Regions from separate parts of the Homoserinimonas sp. A447 genome, predicted to be linked through region 1. Evidence: predicted binding sites of a transcription regulator. Region 1 holds the regulator's gene; the other holds the start of a gene.

The links. Region 1 encodes HspR, which represses chaperone genes until heat shock. Its sites were predicted from a motif close to AAGTTGAGTCNNNNNGACTCAACTT; they were not measured.
Region 2: a site for HspR is predicted at 2,254-2,278, ahead of ACX3O0_RS14230 (Hsp20/alpha crystallin family protein). Genes of this name have one in related genera too.

The regions. Positions count from the first base shown of each region.
Region 1 covers NZ_JBTMWW010000001.1:2,466,703-2,470,100, forward strand. The annotation lists gene ACX3O0_RS12070 (ATP-dependent Clp protease ATP-binding subunit) at 1-313, opposite strand, end outside; gene ACX3O0_RS12075 (class I SAM-dependent methyltransferase) at 438-1,568, opposite strand; gene ACX3O0_RS12080 (heat shock protein transcriptional repressor HspR) at 1,595-2,017, opposite strand; gene ACX3O0_RS12085 (DnaJ C-terminal domain-containing protein) at 2,037-3,029, opposite strand; gene ACX3O0_RS12090 (nucleotide exchange factor GrpE) at 3,206-3,398, opposite strand, start outside.
Region 2 covers NZ_JBTMWW010000001.1:2,872,141-2,875,538, forward strand. The annotation lists gene ACX3O0_RS14220 (GNAT family N-acetyltransferase) at 1-293, opposite strand, end outside; gene ACX3O0_RS14225 (NADP-dependent isocitrate dehydrogenase) at 480-1,694, shown strand; gene ACX3O0_RS14230 (Hsp20/alpha crystallin family protein) at 1,768-2,196, opposite strand; gene ACX3O0_RS14235 (ROK family protein) at 2,374-3,398, shown strand, end outside.

The DNA.
Region 1 (3,398 bases):
CGGCGACGAGCGCTGCCAGGTCGATGGCGACGAGTCGCTTACCCTTCAGCGAGTCGGCGACGTCGCCGGCGACAATGCGCTGGGCGAGACCCTCGACCACGGCGGTCTTTCCGACGCCGGGCTCGCCGATGAGCACGGGGTTGTTCTTGGTGCGCCTGGTGAGCACCTGGCTGACACGACGGATCTCCGCGTCGCGGCCGATCACCGGGTCGAGTTTTCCGGCGCGGGCGATCTCGGTCAGGTCGACGCCGTACCGCTCGAGTGCGGTCTTGGCGTCCTCTTCAGAATCAGGTGCGCCCTGCATGTTCGCCATGGTTATCCGTTCCTCAAAGTTGAGTCGTGCAGACTCAAGTTTATTCGCTTGGTACTCAGGTTGCCAGCGTCGGCGTGCGCTCGAAGCGAACGACCCTCTCGAGTGGGTGAGGTCAGGCGCGCGCTCATGGGGTCGCCTCCATGCGGGTGGACACTGTCACGGTGAACTTGGGGTTCTGGCCGACCAGGCGGGTCGGCCCGACCGAGCGCATCAGAGCCGCCCGATACTTCAAGTGCGAGTTGAATACGGTCCACAGCTCGCCGCCGGGTTTCAGCACGCGGGCGGCCTCGTCGAACAGGGTCAGGGCGACCCCGGCGTGCACGGCCGAGCCGACATGGAACGGCGGGTTCAGCAGGACCAGGTCGGCGCAGGCATCCGGCTGCTTGCTCAGCCCGATGTCGCGGGCAACGGTGAACGTCAGGTCGTTCGCCTCTGCGGTTGCGCGAGCGGATGCCACGGCCGCCCAGGACTGGTCGGTCGCCAGGATCGCCAGGTCGGGTCGGCTGCGCGCGAGGGCGGCGGCCAGGATGCCGGTGCCGCATCCGAGGTCCACGGCGGTGCGGGCATCCGCCTTCATCTCGCGCAGGAAGCTGAGCAGGTACCGCGTGCCGATGTCGAGCTTGGTGCCGGCGAACGCGCCGCCGTGCGCGCACACCCACAGGTCGAGGTCGTCGTGGAATTCCCGCTGCGGGTACTGCCCCTCGGACGGCTTGGGGCCGCGCGCGACCAGCACCCGTGACTTCTGCCTGGCCAGTGTCGCCGACACCGACCCGAAGTGCTTCCCCAAGACGTCGTTCATCGCCTGCGTGATGTGCTTGAGGCGTCCACCGGCGAAGACCACGACCTCCGGGTCGGCGTGCCGAGCGATCGCCCCGGCGATCTCGTCGAGTTCGTTCAGGCTGCGCGGCAACTGCAGCAGCACGACGCGGGCGCCGGTCAGCAGCTCTGCGCCCAGCTCGTGGTTCTCGAACCGGTCATCCAGCGCGGCGGCCGCGGCGTTGTGGCCGAGGGCGAACTCGCTACTGAGCGGGTCCTGGAACACGCGGATGCCGTGCGACCCGTGGCGGGCGGCCGCGCCGAGGGTCAGGGCACCGTAGCGGTCGCCGATGACCCCGACCGAGGTTGGGTGCGCGGCAAGGTCCGCGGCGGCTTCGTCGAGGATGAGCCGGTCGCTCGCGTCGACGGCGAACAGGTTCTCGGCCTCCACGTCCGGAAACCGGCGCAACGCGCCAAAATCGAAGTCCGGGTCGACCATCGCCCCTCCCGACTCCCCGTCCGCCGTCACGAGCCTGAGCGACCGTTCGGGCGCCACAGCACCAGCTGCGTGTGCCGTTTGACGCGTTCGCCGGCCTTCAGCGAGACCACGTCACCGGTCTCGTCGGCCGCGAACACGCGACGACCCGGGCGGTTGAGCAGCTCATCGGCGAGCGCGACCTCGAGCTCGCGCACCCGCTCGTGGAGCGCGGAGACCGTGTTCTCGAGTTCGAGGATGCGGCGGATGCCCTCCAGGCTGACCCCTTCGGAGCCGAGTTTCGCGATCTCACGCAACTGCACGACGTCGCGCATCGAGTACCGGCGCGACTTCCCGCTGGTGCGCTTCGGGCTGACCAGCCCCATGCGGTCGTACTGCCGCAGCGTCTGCGGGTGCATGTTCGCCAACTCGGAGGCCACCGCGATGGCGAAGATGGGGGCGCTCGGGTCCATGTTCAACTCCGCTCCATGGCTAACTCCGCGCCTTGGCCAGCAGGTCGTCGCGCGGGTTCTCGTCGGGTAGGGCCTTCGCGAGCGCGTTGAGGTGCTTGGTCGCTTCGGCGCTGAGGTGGCTGGGTACGACGACGTGGATGGTGGCCAGCAGGTCACCGACGCCGGTCGTGGTCTGCACACCTCGTCCCTTGACCCTCAGAACTCGGCCGCTCGGGGTGCCCGGAGCAACCTTCAGCTTGACGGGCGGCCCGCCGAGGGTGGGGACCTCGATCGTTCCACCGAGCGTCGCTTCTGCGAAGGTGACTGGGACATCCACCCTCAGGTTCTTCCCATCACGTTCGAATACCGGATGCTTGCGCACAGACACCGTGATCGTCAGGTCCCCGGATGGGCCGCCATCGATGCTCGCCTCGCCTTTGCCCTTGAGCCGGATCTTCTGGCCGTCCGCGACCCCAGCCGGGATCTTCACGGTCATCGGCTTGCCGCCCTGGCCCTGCAGCTTCACGGTGTCGCCATTGATGGCGCTGACGAAGTCGAGGGTGGTGGTCGCGGTGACGTCGCGGCCCTTGGTCGGGCCGCCCGCACCGCGGAAGCCGCCGGTCGACTGGCCGAACCCGCCACCGCCGAAGAGTCCGCCGAAGATGTCGTCGAAGCCGCCCTGCGAGAAGTTGGGACGCTGTCCGGCCCCCTGGGTTTGGCCCTGGCCGAACATGCCACCGAAGACGTCATCGAAGCCTCCGGCCTGGCCGCGTCCGCCGGAGGTGAACCGGGCGCCGGACCCCATGGCCCGAACCTGGTCGTATTCGCGGCGCTGCTCAGGGTCGGCGAGCACGGCGTGTGCTTCGCTGATCTCCTTGAACTTCGCCTCGGCCTTCGCGTCACCCGGGTTGGAGTCCGGGTGGTACTGCCGCGCGAGCTTGCGGTACCGCTTCTTCAGGTCGGCTTCGGACACGTCTTTGGAGACACCGAGGATCTTGTAGAAGTCCTTCTCGAACCAGTCCTGGCTGGCCATCTGTGCCTCCTCTCGTTTCTATCGTGCCGTTCGCGGGTCGAGCTTGTCCTTCGCGGGTCGAGCTTGTCGAGACCTATCGAGCTTGTCGAGATCCGGATGCTTCGGCAAGCTCAGCTGGTCTCGACAGTCTCGACCCGCTTTGGTGCTGGTCTCGACAAGCTCGACCCGCTTGGGTACTACTCTTCCTGCGGTACCGCCACGACGACCTTCGCGGGTCGCAGCAGGCGGCTGCCGAGCTGGTAGCCGGGCTCGATGACATCCGCCACCGTCATCGCTTCGATGTCGGGGGTCGGTATCTGCACGACTGCTTCGTGCACATTGTGATCGAACGGCTCGTCCTTGACGCCCACGCGCGTGACGCCCAGCTTT
Region 2 (3,398 bases), 410 kb from region 1:
ACGAACTTGCCGACGCCCTTGCCCTGGGCCTCGGCGGAAACGTTCATCCGCCAAATGCAGCTCCGGAACTCCTCTTCGTGAGCGTCGGCGTCGAAATTGGCCATGATGAATGCGAGCACCTCGCCTTCGCCGTCAACGACGACACGCGACCAGCTGGTGCTCGGGTCGAGGAATGGCCCGGCCATGGCGTACGACACAGGAGCGATGTACTGCTCCTGCCCGGGCTTCATGGTGAGGCTGTTCGCCGCAACAACGTTTTTGGCAGACAGCTCTTCCAGTCTCAACTCATCCATGGTTTCAGGCTATCGTCCAAGACCGGTTCCGGGTAGGGCCCGGATGCGTCGTGTGCAGAACTATCTTGATGTCGAGATACTTGTTGGAACAGGTAAGCTGTCCTGAGCGAATTAAAACGCAGACTTCGCGGCACGTTTCGCGGCCGCCCATCCCTAACAAGGCCCCCCACGAACTGAGGAGTACCGGTGTCGAAAATCAAGGTTGAAGGAACAGTCGTCGAGCTCGACGGCGATGAGATGACCCGCATCATCTGGCAGAAGATCAAGGACACTCTCATCCACCCGTACCTCGACATCAACCTCGAGTATTACGACCTCGGCATCGAGAAGCGTGACGAGACGGATGACCAGATCACCATCGACGCGGCCCACGCCATCCAGAAGCACGGCGTCGGCGTCAAGTGCGCAACCATCACGCCGGATGAGGCGCGGGTCGAGGAGTTCGGCCTGAAGAAGATGTGGAAGTCGCCGAACGGCACCATCCGCAACATCCTCGGCGGCGTGATCTTCCGCGAGCCGATCATCATCTCGAACATTCCGCGACTGGTCCCCGGCTGGAACAAGCCGATCATCATCGGCCGCCACGCCTTCGGCGACCAGTACCGTGCCACGGACTTCCGGTTCGCCGGCGAGGGCACGCTCAAGGTCAGCTTCACCCCGAAAGACGGCTCGGCCGCGCAGGAGTTCGAAGTGTTCCAGTCGCCGGGCGACGGCATCGCCCAGGTGCAGTACAACCTGGATGCGTCGATTCGCGACTTCGCCCGTGCTTCCCTCAACTACGGGCTCAGCCGCAACTACCCGGTGTACCTGTCGACGAAGAACACTATCCTCAAGGCCTACGACGGTCGCTTCAAGGACATCTTCGAGGAGATCTACCAGTCCGAGTTCAAGCAGCAATTCGAAGCTGCCGGACTCACCTACGAGCACCGCTTGATCGACGACATGGTGGCATCCGCCATGAAATGGGAGGGCGGCTACGTCTGGGCCTGCAAGAACTATGACGGCGACGTGCAGTCCGACACCGTTGCGCAGGGCTTCGGTTCGCTCGGGCTGATGACCTCCGTTCTGGCGACGCCGGACGGCAAGGTGGTCGAGGCCGAGGCCGCCCACGGAACCGTGACCAGGCACTACCGCCAGCACCAGGCCGGCAAGCCGACGTCGACCAACCCGATCGCGTCCATCTACGCGTGGACCCGGGGCCTCGCGCACCGCGGCAAGCTGGACGGCAACCAGGCGCTGATCGACTTCAGCCTCGCACTCGAGGATGTCGTCATCAAGACGGTCGAGGCCGGCCACATGACCAAGGACCTCGCGCTCCTCGTCGGGCCGGATCAGGCGTACCAGACCACCGAGGAGTTCCTCGCGACGCTGGACGCCAACCTCCAGGCGCGTATGGCGTAAGCCGCTGCACGAACTACGAAGGCCTCCACCCATTTGGGCGGAGGCCTTCGTCATTCCGGTGAGGGGCGTGGAGTTACGCGGTGACTTCGGACTGCGGTTCCTTCGCGGCCGACATGATTTCGACCTTGCGGGGCTTCGCCTTCTCGCTCACCGGGATCATGACGCTGAGCACACCGTTGTCGTAGTGCGCGCTGATGTTCTCGGTGTCGATGCCGTCGCCGAGGTTGAGCTGGCGGAGGAACGATCCGCTCGGGCGCTCGTGTGCCAGCCACTTCACACCCTCGTCACTACGCGCAGTGCGCTCAGCGCGGATGGTCAGCAACTGTCCATCCACATCGACGTCGACCGAGCCGGGGTCGATGCCCGGGAGATCGGCGTTCAGGATGTAGTGATCGCCCTGACGGTGCAGGTCGATTGGCATGAAACGAGGTCCCTGCTGCGAGTCGAGCAGGTTCGCCGCGAGGCGATCCAGTTCACGGAATGGGTCGAAGTACATGGCCATTTCAGTCAACTCCTTCACATCGGGCCCCGGAGGGGCGGTGCAATTTGAGGTTTACAAGAGTTGAGTCAAGTCGACTCAACTACAGAAAAATGTTAGCACTCTCATCGGGAGAGCGCCAAGAATATTCGGTCCGGAAATCTCTTGCAATTAATTAGTTCGTAAGGTTTACTAACAAACATGACCGCAACGAGGCGTGGCACGATTCCGGCGACAGGCCGGGCCGGGGGATACTCCCCCGGACGCGTGCTGCGCCCGAGCGCCAAGATCCTTCCCGAGCATGCCCGCGGGCACAACCGGTCCCTCGTCCTGCAGACGTTGTACCGGTCTGGCGAGCAGAGCCGGGCCGACATAGCGCGGGGCACCGGGCTCACCCGGGTCACCATCTCCGACCTGGTCGCCGAACTCATGGGCGAAGGCCTGGTCATTGAAACCGGGCAGAGTGCGAACATCCGCCCAGGCAAACCGTCAACGTTGCTGGCGATGAACCTCTCGGCTTACCAGATCATCGGAATCGACCTCAGCGACTACGCGCTGTTCCGCGGTGCCGTGCTCGACCTCGGTGGCAACATCCTCAGTCGGGCCGACATCCCACTCGCGGGAAGCACCGGTGCGGATGCCACGGCCAAGGTTGTCACGCTCGTCGAGACCCTGATCGGCCAGGCCACCGGGCGCATCCTCGGGGTTGGCGTCGGCTCGCCCGGCGTCGTCGACCGCGACGGTGTCGTGCTCCGGGCGCCCAACCTCGGCTGGAACGACGAACGGCTTCAGTCCACGCTGAACGACAGGTTCTCCCTCCCGGTGCTCGTCGCCAACGACGCGAACGCCGCCGTACTGGCCGAGCACAGCTTCGGCGGAGCAGACCAGGACCTGATGCTGATCAAGGTTGGTCACGGCGTCGGAAGCGCGCTGCTGCTCGGCGGGTCCCTCCTCTACGGGAGCCGCTTCGCTGCAGGCGAGATCGGCCACGTCGTGGTCGGCACCGGCGACGGAACACCCTGTGTGTGCGGAAAGAGCGGATGCCTGGAAACCTGGCTGGCCGCCCCGCGACTCGACGCCCAGCTGGATGGGGCGGACGCATCCGCTCGCCACCACATTCTTCGGGAGGCCGGCCTGCACCTGGGGCTCGCACTGGCACCCGTGGTCGGAGCGCTCAACCTGGCAGAAGTCGTGCTGAGCGGACCGGCCGAACTGCTTGATGGGGC